One region of the Dickeya fangzhongdai genome, then DNA from elsewhere that is predicted to be linked to it. Evidence: predicted binding sites of a transcription regulator. Region 1 holds the regulator's gene; the other holds the start of a gene.
What was found. The regulator CRP, encoded in region 1, controls carbon source genes, mostly activating them, when cyclic AMP is high. The targets are predictions, from matches to a motif close to ATGTGANNNNNNTCACAT.
Positions count from the first base shown of each region.

Region 2: the regulator CRP is predicted to act here: its motif matches at 2,226-2,243, upstream of yrbN (protein YrbN).

Region 1 is NZ_CP025003.1:4,530,737-4,547,323, forward strand. It holds gene eat (ethanolamine permease) at 1-912, shown strand, start outside; gene CVE23_RS20360 (oxalate decarboxylase family bicupin) at 1,384-2,601, shown strand; gene slyD (peptidylprolyl isomerase) at 2,666-3,250, opposite strand; gene CVE23_RS20370 (YheV family putative zinc ribbon protein) at 3,394-3,588, opposite strand; gene kefB (glutathione-regulated potassium-efflux system protein KefB) at 3,667-5,472, opposite strand; gene kefG (glutathione-regulated potassium-efflux system ancillary protein KefG) at 5,476-6,027, opposite strand; gene CVE23_RS20385 (ABC transporter ATP-binding protein) at 6,152-8,071, shown strand; gene CVE23_RS20390 (LysE family translocator) at 8,123-8,728, opposite strand; gene CVE23_RS20395 (hydrolase) at 8,863-9,861, shown strand; gene CVE23_RS20400 (YheU family protein) at 9,858-10,094, shown strand; gene CVE23_RS20405 (phosphoribulokinase) at 10,222-11,091, shown strand; gene CVE23_RS20410 (OsmC family protein) at 11,135-11,542, opposite strand; gene crp (cAMP-activated global transcriptional regulator CRP) at 11,872-12,504, shown strand; gene argD (bifunctional acetylornithine/succinyldiaminopimelate transaminase) at 12,593-13,816, opposite strand; gene CVE23_RS20425 (aminodeoxychorismate synthase component II) at 14,003-14,578, opposite strand; gene CVE23_RS20430 (helix-turn-helix domain-containing protein) at 14,799-15,929, opposite strand; gene CVE23_RS20435 (helix-turn-helix domain-containing protein) at 16,463-16,587, opposite strand, start outside.
Region 2 is NZ_CP025003.1:758,425-763,515, reverse strand. It holds gene CVE23_RS03640 (luciferase-like monooxygenase) at 1-187, shown strand, start outside; gene CVE23_RS03635 (DEAD/DEAH family ATP-dependent RNA helicase) at 267-2,147, opposite strand; gene yrbN (protein YrbN) at 2,160-2,219, opposite strand; gene nlpI (lipoprotein NlpI) at 2,328-3,212, opposite strand; gene pnp (polyribonucleotide nucleotidyltransferase) at 3,340-5,091, opposite strand, start outside.

The DNA of each region.
Region 1 (16,587 bases):
CTGGCGGTCATTGAGCTACTGGTGTTCATGGGCGTGGTGGCGCCGGGTTTCAGCATCAGCCACTTTGTCGCCAACGGCTGGGCCGGCAGCGATAATTTCGGCAGCCCGGCTATCTCCGGCATCTTCGCCGCCATTCCTTTCGCTATCTGGTTCTTTCTGGCGATTGAAGGCGCCGCCATGGCCGCCGAGGAAGCCAAAGATCCGCAGCGCACCATCCCCAAAGCCTACATCAGCGGCATCATCACGCTGGTGGTGCTGGCGCTCGGGGTCATGATTATGGCTGGCGGCGTGGGCGACTGGCGCACCCTGTCCAACATCAACGACCCGCTGCCGCAGGCGATGAAAGCCGTGGTGGGTGAAAACTCCGGCTGGATGCACATGCTGGTGTGGATCGGGCTGTTCGGACTAATCGCCAGTTTCCACGGCATCATCCTCGGCTATTCCCGCCAGTTCTTCGCGCTGGCCCGCGCCGGTTACCTGCCCGCCGGTCTGGCGAAGCTGTCCCGTTTTCAGACGCCGCACCGCGCCATTCTGACCGGGGGCGTGATTGGCATCGCTACTATCTTCAGCGACAGCTGGATCAACCTGCAGGGGATGAGCCTGACCGCCGCGATGATCACCATGGCGGTGTTCGGCGCCAACGTAATGTACATGATGAGTATGCTGAGTCTGTTCCACCTGCGTCGTACCGAACCGGGCCTGCATCGTACTTTCCATGCGCCGGGCTATCCGATCATCCCGGCTATCGCACTGGCGCTGTCCGTGGTGTGCCTGATAGCCATGCTGTGGTTTAACCCGGTGATTGGCGGCTTGTTCATCGTGCTGATGCTGACGGGCTACAGCTATTTCCTGATGACGCGTTCCCAGCGCGACAATGCCCCGCAGGACGCAATGCTGATGGGAAAAGAGTAACCGGCGTCGCTGACTGATGTGCTTTCAACGCCTCCCACGGGAGGCGTTGGGTTTTCATGATGATGCGGTTTTTATGATGGACGGTTTTGCCCGGACGGGTACACAACGTGTAAACGAGTATGACTGAACCACATCGGCCTGATTTATCCCCCCAACCAACCCGCCCAAGCTGTTTTTATCAGAACGTGCTCTTCATAAAACAAAAAAGACACATTAATTAAACAAAAAATCAACCAGCCTGTTTTTTCACCATTACTCACCGCAAACACATAAATTATATTTATATTTATTGCCAACACATCCTTACAACTCGCCTTCCCTAAAGGGATGAAACGACATCCCTCCACCACAAGAATAAATAACGTTTAACTGTAACCGGCTGTGGGTAGCGATGTGCCCACACGGAAAAACACATTCGAATGATACCCACGTCAATCATGACACCACGATCACTCAGCAAGGGAGTCGCTAATGAATGCATTAACTCGTCGAAACTTTATGGCGTTTACTGTCGGTGGAACCGTCGCGCTGGCCGCCGGTAAACTGCATGCGCAAGACAACGCCATTCCGTGGACCGGCAACGGCCAGGGCGGTAATGATCCCGGCCCGCAAAACCCACTGCGGCAAGCGCAGAACCCGGACCTGGTCAACCCGCCGTTGACCGACAACGGCACCCTGCCCAACCTGCGTTTTTCTTTTAGCGACGCACACATACGCAAAGGCAGCGGCGGCTGGACGCGTCAGGTGACGCAGCGAGAACTGGGCATTTCCACCACCATCGCCGGCGTTGACATGCGCCTCAACGCCGGCGGCATCCGTGAACTGCACTGGCACAAGGAAGGCGAATGGGCTTATATGCTGTACGGCAATGCCCGCATCACCGCCATCGACGCCGAGGGACGCTGGTTTGTCGACGATCTGGGCGTCGGCGATTTATGGTACTTCCCGCCCGGCGTACCGCACTCGATTCAGGGATTGGGGCCGGATGGTTGTGAATTTCTGCTGGCGTTTGACAGCGGTAACTTCGACGAAGACAGCACCTTTTTACTTAGCGACTGGTTCAAACATGTACCGCCGGAGGTGCTGGCAAAAAACTTCGGCGTACCGGTAGAAACCTTCAGCCATCTGCCCAGCCCGTCCGAAGAGTACATCTTTGCCGCGCCGGTGCCGGGGTCGATCGACAAAGGCGCGTTTGGCGGCGCCGGTCAGGTCGCCAACCCATTCAGTCACCGCATGCTGGCGCAAACCCCAATCAAGATGAAGGGTGGCACGGTGCGCATTACCGACTCCTCGGTGTTCAAGGTGTCCAAAACCATCGCCGCCGCGCTGGTGGAGCTGGAGCCCGGCGCGATGCGGGAACTGCACTGGCACCCCAACAATGACGAATGGCAGTACTATCTCGAAGGGGAAGGACGGATGGGGGTATTTGCTTCGTCCGGGCAGGCGCGAACGTTCGATTTTCGGGCCGGCGACGTCGGTTATGTGCCGTTCGCTATGGGGCACTATGTGGAGAACACCGGCACCACGCCACTACGCTTTCTGGAACTGTTCAAGAGCGACCACTACGCGGACATCTCCCTGAATCAATGGCTGGCGCTCACGCCGCCGACACTGGTGGAACAGCACCTGCATCTGAACGACACGTTCATGCGTTCGCTGCAAAAAACCAAAGCGCCGATCGTGCCCTGACAACTCAGTCCCTGACACAAAAAAGAAAAAGGCCGCAAACGCGGCCTTTTCGGGGAAGGGCAAATCAGTGGTGGCAACCGCAGCCGCCGTTACCGCCGCAACCGCCTTTACCGTGGTCATGATCGTGGTCGTGATCATGACCGTGGCCGCCGCAGCAACCGTCGTGATCGTGGTCATGATCGTGCGCGCCGTGTACATGGCCGTGCGCCAGTTCTTCTTCCGTCGCTTCGCGGATAGCGACCACTTCCACGTTGAATTTCAGGTTCTGACCCGCCAGCATGTGGTTGCCGTCAACCACGACGTGATCGTCCTGCACTTCGGTGATTTCTACCGGCACCGGACCCTGATCGGTATCGGCCAGGAAACGCATGCCGACCTGCAGCTCGTCCACGCCGACAAACACGTCTTTCGGCACGCGCTGAACCAGATTGTCATCATATTCGCCGTAGGCATCGTTGGCGCCGACGCTGACGTCAAAACGCTCGCCCACATCGCGGCCTTCCAGCGCTTTTTCCAGACCGGAAATCAGCGAGCCGTGACCATGCAGATAGTCCAGCGGTGCGCTCACCGGAGACTCATCAACCAATACACCATCTTCCGTACGTACCTGATAGGCCAGGCTGACCACCAGGTCTTTTGCTACTTTCATGATATCTCCTAGCGTTGGAAATCGATTTTGCGCAAATTGTAGCGGAAAAACGTCCCCATGTACTGTCCGGGATAAAAAAACTGTCTGCGATAAACTATCCCGGCAACGCTGGCCGGCAGCAATGACTTAAGGCTTGTGTCGCCCTATTCCGGGCGAAACATACCGATGATTTCGCCGGCAGGCGGGGTGGCGGCTTTTGGCGGCGTTTCCGACTGGCTCTGCTGATAACCGCAGTGCACGCACACCACCACCTCATCGTCGCCCTCGCGCCCCACCGCCAGCGTATCCTGCGAGTGGCACTTCGGGCATACCGCCCCGGCAATAAAACGTTTCCGCATGGTTGCCCTCCGGCTCCCTTTCTTGATGTATCCTGATGGTCTGCGTTCGCGGCATACTGCGGTACGCCGCGAATGCGCCTAGTGTTCGTCCCAGTCGTCCGGTCGACGTCGCTCACGCAGCATTTCGCGCTCGAAGATATCCTCCAGCTCGCGGCGGGCTTCCTTAACGCGGGAAATCTGCGCCACATCGCCTTGGCGCTGCGGCATCAGTTCGCGCAGCATGCGCATGTCGAGCCGCCGGAAATGCTGTTGCGCCCGGTAAGCCTGATGGGGATGCATCCCTAATGAGATCAGCGTTTTGCGGCCCAGCTCCAGCGCGCTGGAGAAGGTTTCGCGCGAGAACTGCGTCACGCCGACCTGCAAAAACTCGTGCGCCTCCACACGGCCGCGCGCACGGGCCAGAATTTCCAGGTGAGGGAAATGCTGCTGGCACAGATGCACGATGGTCATCGCGTCTTCCGGCTCATTACACGTAATCACGATGGACTGAGCCTGTGCCGCGCCGGCGGCGCGCAACAACTCCAGCTCGGTGGCGTCGCCGTAATAGACCTTGTAGCCGTAGCTGCGCATCAGGCTGACGGCGCTGATATCGCGCTCCAGCACGGTGATGCGCATTTTGTTGGCCATCAGCAAACGGGCGATCACCTGCCCGAAACGACCGAATCCCACCACGATCACCTGCGGCTCATCGTTTTCCACGTACGGCGTTTCGTCCGGCTCTTCCTGCGCATTGAAACGGCGCGCCAGAATACGGTCGATCAACTGCATCAGGATCGGCGTCACCATCATCGACAGGGTCACCGTCACCAGCAGCAGCGGCAACTGCGCCCCTTTCAGCACTTTGTGGGTGGCGGCGGAGGAAAACAGCACAAAGGCGAACTCCCCGCCCTGACTCAACACCCCGGCGAACTGCAGGCGTTCGGAGGAACGCAGCCCGTACAACCGCGCCAGCAGGTACAGGATAAACCCTTTCACCACCACCAGGATCGCCACGCCCGCCAACACCATCAGGATATTGGCGTACAGCACGCCGAGATTGAGCGACATCCCTACCGAAATGAAGAACAGTCCCAGCAACAGCCCTTTGAATGGCTCAATGGAAATTTCCAGTTCATGACGGTATTCGCTTTCCGCCAGCAGGACGCCGGCAATAAAGGTACCGAGCGCCATCGACAGCCCCAGCGCGTCCATGAACAGCGCGGAGCCCAGCACCAGCAACAGCGCGGCGGCGGTAAACACTTCCCGCACGCCCGAGGCGGCGATAAAACGGAACAGCGGACGCACCAGATAGCGGCCGCCGATCAACATGCCGCCGAACGCCACCACCTTCAGCACCACCTGACGCCAGTCATCCAGCTCGCCCTGCACGCCCGCCATCACCGGAATCAGCGCCAGCGCCGGGATCACCGCCAGGTCCTGAAACAGCAGCACGGAAAAGCCGAGCTGGCCGGACTCGTTGCGGTTCATGCCTTTTTCGCGCATCAGCTGCAGCGCGATGGCGGTGGAAGACATCGCCAGTCCAATACCGCCAATCAGCGCCGCCTGCCAGGAAAACTGGCTCAGATACAGCGCGCCGCCCAGCACCGCGGCGCTCAACAGCACCTGCGCCGCGCCGGTGCCGAAAATAGAACGCCGCAGCCGCCACAGCTTGGCCGGGTCCAGTTCCAGACCGATGATAAACATCAGGAACACCACGCCCAGCTCGGAAAAATGCAGGATGGCTTCCACATCACGAATGAAGCCCAACCCCCACGGACCGATGGCGATACCGGCCAGCAAATACCCCAGCACCGCGCCGATTCCCAAACGGGCGGCGATCGGCACCATCAACACGGCAACAAACAGAAACAGCACGCCGGCATTCAGCAAAGAAGAGGTTTCCATGTGCTAGGATTCTCCGCGCGGAAATGGCGACGCCAGCCAGTCGCCATAGGCTCTGGCATGCTCTTGCAATACATCCGGCGGCAAGCGCCGGGCCCAGTAAATCACCAGCGGCGACAGCCAGTGCATGTGGCACATGGTCGCCGTCATTTCAAACGGTCTCAATACGTCATCCATCGTGTAACGATTCACACCCGAAGACCGGTAAGCGTCTTGCTGCTCGCCGGTCGTCACCACCGATCGCCAGTATTTTCCGGCAAGCGCATTACCGCCGACCCCGTTGGCAAAGCCGCGGGTCAGCACCCTATCCAGCCACTCTTTCAACAAAGCCGGGCAACTGTAGGTATAAAGCGGATGCTGAAACACGATCAGCTGATGCTCGCGCAGCAACTGCTGCTCATGATGAATATCGATAAAAAAATCAGGATAGTGCGCGTAAAGATCGTGCACGGTGACATGCCCAAGCTGGCGGGCGGATTGTAATAACAGCTTATTCGCGACCGAATCCTGGGATTCCGGATGGGCAAACAGCAGCAAAATTTTTGGTGGCTGCGACATCATTCCCCTCCAAAGCGTCGTCATTGCAGGTATTTTCGGCTACCATGCTGCGCAGCAATACAACAGGACACGGCAGTCCTGATACCCGATCGGTAATTTAACATATTTGAACATTTGGCGCGTTATGATTGTTTTCTCCTCCTTGCAAATTCGACGCGGTACCCGGGTACTGCTGGACAACGCCACCGCTACCGTCAACCCCGGCCAAAAAGTCGGCCTGGTCGGTAAAAACGGCTGTGGCAAATCAACCCTGTTGTCGTTGCTGAAAGGGGAAATCAGCGCCGACGGCGGCAGCGTAACCTTTCCGCAAAACTGGGCGCTGGCGTGGGTCAATCAGGAAACCCCGGCGCTGGCGCGATCGGCGATTGATTACGTGATCGACGGCGACCGCGAGTTCCGCCAGTTGGAAGCCGACCTGGACGCGGCGAATGCCCGCAACGACGGCAACGCCATCGCCACCCTGCACGGCAAGCTGGACGCCGTTCAGGCCTGGTCGATTCAGGCGCGCGCCGCCAGCCTGCTCAACGGGCTCGGCTTTCAGCAGGAACAGTTGCAACAGCCCGTCAGCGACTTCTCCGGCGGCTGGCGTATGCGCCTGAATCTGGCGCAGGCGCTGATTTGCCGTTCCGATTTACTGCTACTCGACGAGCCGACCAACCACTTGGATCTGGACGCGGTGATCTGGCTGGAGAAGTGGCTGAAGAACTATCCCGGCACGCTGGTGCTGATCTCCCACGATCGGGATTTTCTCGACCCGATCGCCAACCGGATTCTGCATATCGAGCAGGAAACCCTGTTCGAATACACCGGTAACTACACCTCGTTCGAGCAGCAGCGCGCCACCCGCCTGTCTCAACAGCAGGCGATGTACCAGCATCAGCAGGAACGGGTCGCCCACCTGCAGCACTACATCGACCGTTTTCGCGCCAAAGCCAGCAAGGCCAAGCAGGCGCAAAGCCGTATCAAGATGCTGGAACGCATGGAGCTTATCGCCCCGGCCCACGTCGACAACCCATTCCGCTTCAGCTTCCGGGCGCCGGAAGCGTTGCCCAACCCGCTGTTGCGGATGGAAAAAGTCAGCGCGGGCTACGGCGACCGTCTGATTCTGGATTCCATCAAACTCAATCTGGTGCCCGGTTCGCGCATCGGGTTGCTCGGCCACAACGGCGCCGGGAAATCGACGCTCATCAAGCTACTGGCGGGCGAGCTTCAGCCGTTCAGCGGCGACATCGGCCTGGCCAAAGGCGTGCGTCTTGGCTATTTCGCCCAGCATCAGCTGGAGTTCCTGCGTCCCGACGAGTCGCCGTTGCAGCACCTTGTCCGGCTGGCGGAACGGGAAACCGAGCAGCAGTTGCGCGACTACCTCGGCGGTTTTGATTTCCGGGGCGACAAGGTGACCGAGCCTACCGAGCGCTTTTCCGGCGGCGAGAAAGCACGGCTGGTGCTGGCGCTGATCGTCTGGCAGCGCCCCAACCTGCTGCTGCTCGACGAACCGACCAACCACCTGGATCTCGACATGCGTCAGGCGTTGACCGAGGCGTTGATCGACTTCGAAGGCGCGCTGGTCGTGGTGTCTCATGATCGTCACCTGATCCGATCCACCACCGACGATCTCTATCTGGTGCATGACCGCAAGGTCGAACCGTTTGACGGCGATCTGGAGGATTACCAACAATGGCTGCTGGATGCGCAGAAGCAGGATAACGCAACGGAATCCGCCTCCAGAGACAACGCCGCCAACAGCGCTCAGTCGAGGAAGGATCAGAAACGGCGCGACGCCGAGTTACGCACGCTGACCCAACCGCTGCGTAAGCAGATTACCCAACTGGAACAACAGATGGAGAAACTGCAAACCGCGCTGACCGCAGTGGAAGAACGCCTGGCCGACAGCGCGCTTTATGACGTCAGCCGTAAAAGCGAACTGACCGAGTGCCTGCAAAAGCAAAGCGCGACGAAAGCGGATCTGGAAAACGCCGAAATGGCCTGGCTGGATGCGCAGGAGCAACTGGAGCAGTTGCTGCGCGACGCGGAAAGCCAGGGGTAAAAACCCGACTTCACGCCCAAACGGCGGGCAACGCACGGCCCGCCGCACCCATCAATGCCAGATCATCAGCACGCAGGTCGCCGTCAGCAACCCCATCGCGAGATTGAAAATCTTCCAGGCGCGCGGGCTACGCAACAAGCGGCCGATCATCGCGCCGAATCCCAGCCAGATAACCCCAGCCACGAAATTGACGCACACCATCGCAATGCTGATAGCCACCACCGACCCTGCGTAACCGTCGCCTGCCAGGCTAAACCCCGCCACCGCGCCCAACGCCATCAGCCAGGCCTTCGGATTGAGGAATTGCAGCAACCCGCCCTGATACAGCGGTATCGGCGCCGACGGCGCGGTGTCGGTATCCAGTTTTTCATACGCCGCGGTGGCGATCTTCCACGATAACCATAGCAGATAGGCGCTGCCCAGCACCTTCAACGCCAGATGCAGCGACGGATAAAGCAGGATCACGCTCCCCAGCCCCAGCGCCACCAGCAGCAACATGCTTTGCATGCCGACCATGATGCCCAGCATCAACGGCATAGAACGCAATACGCCAAAATTGGCGGCGGAGGCGGTAAGTAGCATATTATTGGGGCCGGGCGTAATGGCGGCGACCCACAAGAAACCGAGCATTGAAAGAAACAGACTGAAGTGCTCCATGAAACGACAATCCTGTAACAGAAGGGACGTCACAACCTAGCAGCGTGATGTGATGCAGACAAGCTTTTCGCGATGCCGCTACAGGCATCGCCGCCACGGGCATCACGACACCTTTTCATCATGGCTTTCTGGTTATGAATAATTCTTCTCACCGTAGCGAGTGTTTTCAGCCCTTGCCGGGCGTGCGCAATCCCCATCTGCAGACTCTGCTGCCGCGCCTGCTTCGACGCCATCCGGCGCTGAAACCGGTCTGGCAGCGGCTGACTATGCCGGACGGGGATTTTGTCGATCTCGCCTGGAGCGAAACGCCGGCTCAGGCGAAACACAAACCTCGCGTGGTGCTGTTTCATGGTCTGGAGGGCAGTTTCCACAGCCCTTACGCCCACGGGTTGATGACCGCCTGCCAGCGGCGCGGCTGGCTGGCGGTGGTGATGCACTTTCGCGGTTGTGGCGGGCAGCCCAACCGTCTGCCGCGCGCCTATCACGCCGGCGAAACCGAAGACGCCCGCTATTTTCTGCACTGGCTGAACCAGACGCTGGGCGCCGCGCCCACGGCGGCGGTCGGGGTATCGCTGGGCGGCAACATGCTGGCTTGCCTGCTGAGCGGTCAGGACGCGCCCGTCACGCTGAACGCCGCGGCGATCGTCTCCGCGCCGTTGATGCTGGAGCCTTGCAGCCACCGTCTGGAGCACGGGTTTTCCCGGCTGTACCAGTCGTATCTGCTTAATCTGTTGCGCCGCAGCGCCTTGCGCAAACTTTCCGCCTACCCCGGCAGCCTGCCGATTTCCGCCGAACGGCTACGTCAGGTACATCGCCTGCGGGAGTTTGACGACCTGGTGACGTCACAGCTGCATGGGTTTACCGGCGCGACGGACTACTACCGGCGCAGCAGCGCGCTGCCGCGGTTATCGCACATCCGCCAGCCGTTGTTGATCATTCAGGCCAAAGACGACCCGTTCATGACGCCGGCCGTGATCCCCGATACATCGCAATTGCCGGCCAACATCGACTACCAACTGACGGAATGCGGCGGCCATGTCGGCTTTGTCGGTGGGTCGTGGCGCAAACCCGAACTGTGGCTGGAACACCGTATTCCCGACTGGTTTACCCCTTATCTGGAGCAGAACGCATGATCATTCCCTGGCAAGAACTGGCGTCGGAAACGCTGCAAAACCTGATTGAATCGTTCGTCCTGCGCGAAGGGACCGACTACGGCGAGCAGGAGCGAACGCTGGATGAAAAAGTGGCCGATGTACGCCAGCAACTGGCGCAGGGCGACGTGGTGTTGGTCTGGTCTGAACTGCATGAAACCGTCAATATCATGCCCCGCAGTCAGCTCAGCAGCGGTGAACGGTATCAGCCCTGAATCAATCGCTTAAAAACGTAAATTGGCGTGTCACCGCGGTATAAACATGCTAACAATTATCAGATATCTCTGACCGGAGTTGGCACCATTCACCGGAGGTTGCACCATTCACCGGAGGTTGCACACCATGTCGCACCAGCATCCAATTATCGCGGTCACCGGCTCCAGCGGTGCGGGGACCACCACCACCAGTCTGGCGTTTCGCAAGATTTTCCAGCAACTGAATCTTCGCGCCGCGTTGGTGGATGGCGACAGCTATCACCGTTACACCCGGCCGGAAATGGATATGGCGATCCGCAAGGCGCGGGATTTGGGCCGCCACATCAGCTATTTCGGGCCGGAAGCGAACGACTTCTGCCAGCTAGAACACTCCTTTATCGAATACGGCCACAGCGGCACCGGCCAGACCCGCAAATACCTGCACACTTACGACGAGGCGATTCCCTACAATCAGGTGCCGGGCACCTTCACCCCGTGGGAGCCGATGCCGGAACCGACCGATCTGTTGTTCTACGAAGGGTTGCACGGCGGCGTAGTCACCGACCAGCACGATGTGGCGCAGCATGTCGACCTGCTGGTCGGCGTGGTGCCGATCGTCAACCTGGAGTGGATTCAAAAGCTGGTGCGCGATATCAACGAGCGCGGTCACTCCCGCGAAGCGGTAATGGATTCCGTCGTACGTTCGATGGAAGATTACATCACCCACATCACTCCGCAGTTTTCCCGCACGCATATCAACTTTCAGCGCGTGCCGACGGTGGACACCTCCAACCCGTTTGCCGCCAAAGCCATTCCGTCGATGGACGAAAGTTTTGTGGTCATCCACTTTCAGGGGCTGGACCACATTGATTATCCCTACCTGCTGGCGATGCTGCAGGGTTCGTTCATTTCCCACATCAACACGCTGGTGGTGCCGGGCGGCAAAATGGGGCTGGCGATGGAGTTGATCATGATGCCGCTGGTGCAGCGGTTAGTAGAAGGTAATCATATTGATTAAGCGACGCGGCGGGCGGTGAAGTTAGCCGCCGCGTGCAGGCAATTCAGTCGAGCGCGATCACTTCATGGCTGTGGGTAATCGTCACCGCCTTCTCCAGCATCAGCGCCACGGAGCAGTATTTCTCCGCCGACAGCGACACCGCGCGCTCTACCGCCTTGTCGTTCAGCCCCTTGCCGGTAACGATAAAGTGCAGGTTGATGGCGGTGAACAGGCGCGGCGCTTCCGCACGGCGTTCAGAGGTCAGACGCACTTCGCAGTCCGCCACATCATGACGGCCTTTCTGCAGGATAGACACCACATCAATGGCGCTGCACCCGCCTGCCGCCATCAGCACCATTTCCATCGGGCTGGGGGCTTTATCGCCGGCGTTACCGTCCATCAGCAACTGATGTCCGGACGCGGATTCGCCAAGAAACGTTAACCCTTCAACCCATTTCACCCGAGCCTGCATAAGTTTGCCCTCAATCAATTATTTTTGAAATTTTACACCGCTTATGTACAAAAAAGCCTGATAATCAGAGCTTAATCATGCTGAAGCGAGACAACACAAGACACTACACTCAACCTGTGTTACAAACGAAGAAGTAAACCGGTGTATGTTGAGCCTCTGCAAGACCCGCAGCCGGCTTACTGGCGTCATCCGATAGACAGCCTCAGTATATTTATTCCCTGACGTCATTCCGCCAGGACGGAATTGAATTATAACTATGTTATCACGCCGTACAGGGAACTCTGAGCCCTGTGATTTGCGCAGTGAATTACAACAGAGGATAACAGCGAATGGTTCTCGGCAAACCGCAAACAGACCCGACTCTCGAATGGTTCCTTTCTCATTGCCACATTCACAAGTACCCATCGAAGAGCACTCTGATTCATCAGGGTGAAAAAGCAGAGACGCTTTACTACATCGTGAAAGGCTCGGTTGCCGTGCTGATCAAGGATGAAGAAGGCAAGGAAATGATTCTTTCTTATCTGAATCAGGGCGATTTTATCGGCGAACTTGGCTTGTTCGAAGATGGGCAGGAACGCAGTGCGTGGGTCCGGGCGAAGACTGCCTGCGAAGTCGCTGAGATTTCCTATAAAAAATTCCGCCAGCTGATTCAGGTCAACCCGGATATTCTGATGCGGTTGTCCTCGCAGATGGCGCGCCGCCTGCAGGTGACCTCGCAGAAAGTCGGCAACCTGGCGTTCCTCGACGTTACCGGTCGTATCGCGCAAACCCTGCTCAACCTGGCCAAGCAGCCGGACGCCATGACCCACCCGGACGGCATGCAGATCAAGATCACCCGACAGGAGATCGGCCAGATTGTCGGCTGTTCCCGCGAAACCGTCGGTCGTATCCTGAAAATGCTGGAAGATCAGAACCTGATTTCCGCCCACGGTAAAACCATCGTGGTGTACGGCACCCGCTGATTATCATCCACCGGATCAACATCAGCCGGATCAAAAAGAGCGTGCCCAGGCACGCTCTTGTCGTTTTAGTGGAAAGAAAAACCGCGGCTTACGCGCCTTTCACCACCCGCTCCACTGCTTTTCCGAACAGCGCCATGCCTTGATCGATCTCTTCCGGGGTAATCACCAGCGACGGCACGAAGCGAATCACGTCCGGCCCCGCCACCAGAACCATCAACCCCAGATCCGCCGATGCCGCCAGGAAATCCCGGGCGCGGCCATGCCAGGCCGGTTTCAGCTGCGCGCCCAGCAGCAGCCCCATGCCGCGGATTTCGTCGAAAATATCGTACTGCGCGTTGATACTCTCCAGCGCGGACACAAAGCGCGCATGGCGATCCACCACTCCGGACAACACTTCCGGCGTATTGATCACATCCAGCGCCGCTTCCGCCACGGCGCAGGCCAACGGATTGCCGCCGTAAGTCGTGCCGTGGGTGCCGACCGCCATTACCGACGCGATCTCTTCCGTAGTCAGCATCGCGCTGATCGGGAAACCGCCGCCCAGCGCTTTGGCGGTGGTCAGAATGTCCGGCGTGATGCCGTAATGCATATAAGAGAACAGCTTGCCGCTGCGGCCCATGCCGCACTGCACTTCATCAAACACCAGCAGCGCCTGATACTGGTCGCACAGCTCGCGAACCCCTTTGAGAAACGCCGGCGTGGCAGGCGTGATGCCGCCTTCGCCCTGAATCGGTTCCAGTACCACCGCGCAGGTGTGGTCATCCATCACCGCTTTTACCGCATCCAGATCGTTAAACGGCACGTGCACGATGTCCGCCGGTTTCGGGCCGAAACCATCGGCGTATTTCGGCTGGCCGCCGACGGAAACGGTGAACAGCGTACGACCGTGGAACGACTGATAAAACGAAATGATCTTGGTTTTGTACGGGCTGTGGCGGGTAATGGCGTAATGACGAGCCAGCTTGAATGCCGCTTCGTTGGCTTCCGCGCCGGAGTTGGCGAAAAAGACGCGGTCGGCAAAGGTCGCATTAATCAGTTTGGTGGCCAAACGCAGCGCCGGTTCGTTAGTGAACACGTTGCTGGTGTGCCACAGGGTTTCGCCCTGCTCTTTCAACGCCGCCACCAGCGCCGGATGGCAGTGCCCCAGCGCCGTCACCGCGATGCCGCCGGAGAAATCGATATATTCCTTGCCCTGCTGATCCCAGACACGGCTCCCTTTGCCTTTTACCGGCACAAACTGCGCGGGTGCATAAACCGGAAGAATTACCTTATCGTAAGTATCCCGTGTTACTGCTGCTTTCTCTGTCGCCATTTGCTGCCCCGTTGTGATATCCGTGGTTTTCGAGTGAAAATATAGTCATTAAATATGCATAAAAAATCAAAAATACGCAATCATTAATCCGACATGCCCTAAATAGGAAGGGCCTGGTAATAACGCCGGCACACCTGCAACGTGAAGCATGACGGGTATAAAGCCGGATTTGCTCCCACTATCCCTCTATAAATCAAGGAAATTCTTCAGTAGCTGATGCCCCTGCTGGCTGAGAATGCTTTCGGGGTGGAACTGCACGCCTTCCAGCGGCAACGAGCGGTGACGCACTCCCATGATCTCATCCATTCCGGCGTCGTTCTCGGTCCAGGCGGTTACCTCAAAACAATCAGGCAGCGAATCCTGTTCCAGAATCAGCGAGTGATAACGGGTGACGGTCAACGGGTTTGCCAGCCCGGCGAACACGCCGCGGCCGGTGTGCCGCACCGGCGAGGTTTTGCCGTGCATCACCTGACGGGCGCGCACCACCCGTGCGCCAAATGCCTGCCCCAGCGCCTGATGCCCCAGGCACACCCCCAAAATCGGCAGCGTGCCGGCAAAATGGCGGATAGCCGCCAGCGAAATCCCGGCTTCATCCGGCGTACAAGGGCCGGGGGAAATCACCAGTCGTTGCGGCGATAACCGCTCGATGTCCGCCAAAGTCAGCGCATCATTACGCCTGACCAGCACCTCCGCCCCCAACTCGCAAAAATACTGGTACAGGTTGTAGGTAAAGGAGTCGTAGTTGTCGATAAGTAGCAACATATCTTTATCTATCAGCGGGTGAATGGCGTTACGCTCGTCGTAGACATCATACCTAACACAGCATGATGAAGAAGGAATGATGTCGAGTCTGAAGAGTTAAGACACGGTTGTCCAGATGCACATCTGAAACAGCCGGAGAAGGAAATAAATAAATGTGCGCCAATCCTGGGGAAAACCCGGCCATGCCATGACCGGGGACGTTAAGAAAGGGCGTCGGCTGTCACCCGGTTTCATCACGCAGCACCACCGGGTTGAATTTTTTCCGGAACTCGATGGGCGTAACGCCGGTATAGCGTTTGAACATCTTCTCAAAATGACTCAGGTCGCCATAGCCGCAATCCAGGTAGAGATTGGTGATCCGGCTCATGGGGTGGCACTCCAGCCGCTGGCAGGCATAGAAAATGCGGGTTTGATTCAAAATCTGCTTAAACGACAGCCGGAGGCTGTGCTTGAGCAGATAGGAGAGATGCGACGGGCTGATGTGGGAATTTTCCGCCAGCTCAATCAACGTTACTTCCTGCTGGAAATGCTCGCCCAGATACAGCAGCGCTTTGATTACCGACGGGTGAAACTGTTGCAGGGCGTCCTGATCACGGCTGAGCACCGCATCGCATAATGAACGGTTAATCCGCTGCCGCTCGCCTGACGGCGCCAGCTCCGTTCGGGCCACGATTTGCGGCAGAATACTACTGGCCTGCGCCAGGTCGATCTCGGCGTCGTCGCTGAGCATCAACAGCCGGGCGATACTGTGCCACAGTTGCCGCACATTGCCGGGCCAGTCGTAATGATGCAGGTGAAACAGCACCTCAGGATGCAATGTCTGCCGGATTGACTGACGGTACGCCTGCCAGGCGGCATGAATCAGTTCGGCGATATCCTGCGTTCGGCCTTTCAGGGCCGGTACTGACAGCGACTGGCAGCCAAACGCCGACACCAGTTGAGCAGCGGGCTGCGCCGACGACGCGCTGTTCTCCGCCGGCGCAGCAATCAGCCCGAACACCAGCCGTAGCTCGCTCCGCCTGGCATGTTCTACCCGAAGCAACGCCAGAGCCTTCTGCTGCTGCTGTTCGGTCAGCGTATCAAAACCAGGAATGCACAAGGTTAGCCGACGATCGTCGGGAATAGCGGCGAGTGCCTCCTCCAGCCGTTTCGTTGGGTCGCCCTCGCCGCTCAGTTCGACATAGCGCCCCTGCAACGCCTGAAGTCTGGCGCGAATATAGCCGGTAATCTCAGACAGGTCTGCGCCCGGCTCGCCAGAAAGCAAAATGGGTCTACCGGATAACATCAACCGATCGATTCGGTCACGCAGTACCGAAGGCAAAAAGATAAATTCCGGGATATGTCGCCCCACCGAATAGCCCATGAGGGGTATTTTTTCGGCAGGAATACTTTTTAATTTACCAGGTAGTATATTTTCTGTTTTCACGGGAAAATCCTTTATTCAACTCCTGCCAGTGCACATTTCACAATATCCCCGTCATGTTTCAAGCTGCAGGTGCGTTGGTTTTCCTGCAGTCAAATTAGTTGAGGTAATAAAATGCGCCCCTTCATAAGAAATGGCGTGACTTATGCAACACGCCCTTCTCATTCAAACCGCTATTTCGACAATCAAAATGAATCCGTAGATTCTGTCGACAGACTCTCTGGACAAACCCTGGTAAAAATAATGTAAATCCCTTTACTGATTTTTTACTCATTATCACCGTTGTATCGGGATAAAAATAAATGCATTCCCTGCCGGCATTAAAATCAGCCGAATAAATATTCGGCGCTATTGTATCGCTGAATAGGCCATTACTTTATTCTTATGCAACCACTCTTATCACAATGATAAAAACGGCATCATTCTTAAAACCATTAAAATATTATTTTCTATATCTACAATCAGATTTTATTCGCATCACGTAGAACCAGCATCTGATATAAATCAGCAAACAAAAATGCGATATATTTATACTCATCAGAATTAAAATCACAGGATGCGGGATCATGTGACTGCAGCACGAGGT
Region 2 (5,091 bases), 1.2 Mb from region 1:
TTTACGACTGGCGGTGGTGGGCGATCCGGCCAAAGTGCGTCACGGCCTGCAAACCCTGTTGCGGGAAACCCAGGCGGACGAGCTGATGATTAACGGCCAGATATTCGACCATCAGGCGCGGCTGCGTTCATTTGAACTGGTGGCACAGCTGCAAGCGGAAATCGTGCGGGAACCGCGCATTCAGTGATCTAAAAACCATCACATAAAAATCGTGACATAAAAAAACCAGCCCGAGGGCTGGTTTTTCATATCAACGTCAGACGTTATCAGGCATTGCTGAAACGACGCGGCGCACGCTGACCGTCACGGCTGCCGCCACGACGTTCGCCGCCTTCACGACGTTCGCCATTGAACGGACGACCGCGGCCATTGCCGGCACCGGCGCGCTCGCCAAAGCTACGACCACCACGATCGCCGCGCTCGCCGCCTTCACGACGCTCACGGCGTTCATGCGGCTGAGCATCGCCCATCAGTTGCATATTCATCGGCTTGTTCAGAATACGCGTACGAGTGAAGTGCGACAGCAGATCGCCCGGCATGCCTTTCGGCAGCTCAATGGTGGAGTGCGAGGCAAACAGTTTGATGTTGCCGATGTAACGGCTGCTGATGTCGCCTTCGTTAGCAATCGCGCCCACGATATGACGCACTTCCACGCCGTCGTCGCGACCCACTTCGATCCGATACAGATCCATTTCGCCGACGTCACGACGCTCACGACGAGCCGGACGATCCTCGCCACGCGGGCCACGATCGTTACGGTCGCCACGACGTTCGAAGCGCTCGTCGCGTTCGCGGAATTCACGGCGCGGACGACGCTCAACCACCGGATCCGGCGGCAGAATCAGCGGACGTTCGCCCTGCGCCATCTTCAGCAGCGCGGCTGCCAGCGTTTCGATGTCCAGCTCTTCCTGCGGTTGCAGCTTGCTGAGCAGCGCACGGTACATGTCCAGATCGCTGCTTTCCAGTTGCTGCTGTACTTTAGCGGCAAACTGCGCCAGACGGCGCTGACCCAGCAGTTCGGCGTTCGGCAGATCCACTTCCGGAATCGTCAGCTTCATGGTGCGCTCAATGTTGCGCAGCAGGCGGCGTTCGCGGTTTTCCACGAACAGCAGCGCGCGTCCGGCACGGCCAGCACGACCGGTACGGCCGATACGGTGTACGTAGGACTCGGAATCCATCGGGATGTCGTAGTTCACTACCAGGCTGATACGATCAACATCCAGACCACGCGCGGCAACGTCGGTCGCGATCAGGATATCCAGACGACCGTCTTTCAGGCGCTCCAGCGTTTGTTCACGCAGCGCCTGATTCATGTCGCCGTTCAGCGCAGCGCTGTTGTAACCGCTGCGCTCCAGCGCTTCGGCCACTTCCAGCGTGGCGTTCTTGGTGCGCACGAAAATGATCGCCGCATCAAAATCTTCCGCTTCCAGGAAACGGATCAGCGCTTCATTTTTACGCATGCCGTATACCGTCCAGTAGCTCTGGCTGATATCCGGACGAGTGGTCACGCTGGACTGAATGCGGACTTCCTGCGGATCGTTCATGAAACGGCGGGTGATACGACGAATCGCTTCCGGCATGGTGGCGGAGAACAGCGCCGTCTGATGTTCAGCCGGGATCTGCGCCATGATGTTTTCCACATCTTCGATGAAGCCCATGCGCAGCATTTCGTCAGCTTCGTCCAGCACCAGACCGCTCAGGTTGGACAGATCCAGCGTACCGCGTTTCAGGTGGTCCAGCAGACGCCCCGGGGTACCGACGACAATCTGCGGTCCCTGACGCAGCGCGCGCAACTGCACGTCATAACGCTGGCCGCCATACAGAGCAACCACGTTGACGCCCTGCATATGTTTAGAAAATTCGTTACAGGCTTCAGCAACCTGCACCGCCAACTCACGAGTCGGCGCCAGCACCAGCAACTGCGGCGCTTTCAGGTCAGCCTTGATATTGTTCAGCAGCGGCAGGGAAAATGCCGCGGTCTTGCCGCTCCCGGTCTGCGCCATACCCAGTACGTCGCGCCCGTTGAGCAGATGAGGAATACATTCCGCCTGAATCGGGGACGGCTTTTCGTACCCCATCTCAGACAGTGCATTCAGAATCGGAGCGGACAGCCCCAGACTAGCAAAAGAGGTTTCAAACTCTGCCATGTAAACTTTGCCTCACTTCAAAATGGCGGCCAGTCTACATAACTTGTCGAGAAAATACTCAATCATTTTCATTGAAAAGTGTGAACCGGCTCAAATTGGATTAAAAAGCGAACAAAAAAGCCTCGCCCGTTAAGGCGATGAAGAAATCGTCATGATTTCAGGCTGAAAGGTGTTCGTCAGCTATTGCTGGTCCGATCCTGATAGGTCGTCTTGCTCTTGGCCTAACTGCGCCAATTCCAACAATGCATAGCGGTGCTCAACAAAGTTGTGAACATTGTTAGCAACCGTCAGCTTGAACAACGCCTCGGCGGTGTTCTTGTCCCCCAGACTTAGGTAGTGCTTACCTAAATAGAAGTCAGTTTCACTGAGATGCTCGGCGAGCGAAGTGTTATCCTTAGCTTCTTCCTGCACACGCTGCATCAACACTTTTTCGTTGATGTCGCCCAGGTAGAATTCGACAATCGTCCATCCCCACACACCTTTCTTTGCCCCTTCGTAGCGTTCTTTCAACGCTGATTTGGCCTTCTCGGGATTGATTTCTCTCTCCACCAGGTAAAGCCACAGGGAACGGAAAGGATCATTAGGATCGTCGCGATAAAACGCTAGCAGATCATCCTGCGCCAACAGGTAGCGACCGCCGTAGTACAAAGCGATGCCCCGATTCAAACGCGCATAATTGTAAGTTGGATCAAGCTCTAATACAGAATCAAACGCTTCATAGGCAGCATCAAAATTGCCTGCCTGCGTCAAGTAAATGCCGAGATAGTTAAATACTTCCGGCATATCGGGACGGATGGAAAGCGCTTGTGAAAAATCATTTCGCGCCAACGCCCGTAACCCGAGGCTATCATACAGCACTCCGCGCTCATATAACAGCTGTGCTCGTTCATCGGGAGTAATTGCCCGGCTCGCCAGGATCTGCTCCATGCGCGCCAGGATGACTTCCTGCTGCAGCGTTGGCTGCAACGGTACCGCCAGCAATGCATCTTTGCGCCAATCCGTGTTGCTGCATCCTGCCAGCATAATTGCTGTCGCAACATAACACCAGCGCAAGAAAGGCTTCATTTCCCACTCCCGAAGACAAACATTGGATGAACATCCTGTCCCCGACTGCTCAGCATAAGGATATCCGTTCCTTATAATACACGCAGCTCCTTCACATCGTAAGGAGCTGCCAATCGATTATCCGCTATTATTCTTCCTCGGAAACCGGAACAGTTTCCTGAGATTGAGCATTTGCTTCTTTTATGCTCAAACGGATACGACCCTGACGGTCCACTTCCAGTACCTTAACCGGCACTTCCTGGCCCATCTGCAGATAGTCGGTCACTTTCTCAACGCGCTTGTCGGCGATCTGAGAAATATGTACCAGACCTTCTTTACCGCCGCCGATGGCTACAAAGGCGCCAAAGTCAACGATACGGGTCACTTTGCCCTGATAGATACGGCCCACTTCGATTTCAGCCGTGATCTCTTCGATACGACGAATGGCATGTTTCGCTTTTTCGCCGTCGGTCGATGCGATTTTCACCGTGCCGTCATCTTCGATCTCGATGGTAGTACCGGTTTCTTCGGTCAACGCACGGATCACCGAACCACCTTTACCAATCACATCTTTGATCTTGTCGGTGCTGATCTTGATGGTGTGAATACGCGGTGCGAATTCGGAGATATCGCCACGCGGCGAGCTAATCGCCTGTTCCATCACGCCCAGAATGTGCAGACGCGCACCCTTGGCCTGATTCAGCGCCACCTGCATGATTTCGCGGGTGATACCTTCGATTTTGATGTCCATCTGCAGCGCGGTCACGCCTTCACGGCTACCAGCTACTTTGAAGTCCATGTCGCCCAGGTGGTCTTCGTCACCCAGAATGTCAGACAGAACCACGAAGTTGTCGCCTTCCTTCACCAGACCCATCGCGATACCGGCAACGGCAGCCTTGATCGGCACACCGGCATCCATCAGCGCCAGCGACGCGCCGCATACGGACGCCATAGAAGAAGAACCGTTGGACTCAGTGATTTCGGATACCACACGTACGGTGTACGGGAAGGCTTCCGGTTTCGGCATCACAGCCAGCACACCACGTTTAGCCAGACGACCGTGGCCGATTTCGCGGCGTTTCGGCGAACCGACCATACCGGTTTCGCCCACGGAGTACGGCGGGAAGTTGTAGTGCAGCAGGAAACGATCGGTACGTTCGCCGGTCAATTCGTCAATAATCTGCGCGTCGCGCTCGGTACCCAGCGTCGCGGTCACCAGCGCCTGAGTTTCACCACGGGTGAACAAAGCGGAACCGTGAGTACGCGGCAGTACGCCGGTACGAACGTCCAGACCACGTATCATGTCTTTTTCACGACCGTCGATACGCGGTTCGCCGCTCAGGACACGGCTACGCACCACATTCTTCTCGATGCTGCCGAGAATATCGCGCAGTTCATTCTCGTCCAGCGTGTCATCTTCCGCCAGCAACGCCGCAACCACGTCGGATTTGATGGTATCAACCTGAGCGTAACGCTCCTGTTTTTCGGTGATGCGATAGGCATCGCCCAGACGGACTTCAGACAGCGCCTGCACACGGTTGTGCAGTTCGACATTAACTTCCGGCGCCTGCCAGTTCCACTTCGGCTTGCCGGCTTCCGCCGTCAGCGACTTGATGTTTTCGATAACAATCTGCTGCTGATCGTGACCGAACACTACCGCGCCCAGCATCTGATCTTCGCTCAGCAGATCCGCTTCGGATTCAACCATCAGCACCGCGCCTTCGGTACCGGCAACCACCAGATCCAGACGGCTGGTTTTCAGTTCTTCGGTAGTCGGGTTCAGCACATACTGGTCGTTGATGTAACCAACGCGAGCCGCGCCAATCGGGCCGTTGAACGGAATGCCGGACAGACTCAGCGCAGCGGAAGCACCGATCATGGCGACGATATCCGGGTTAAC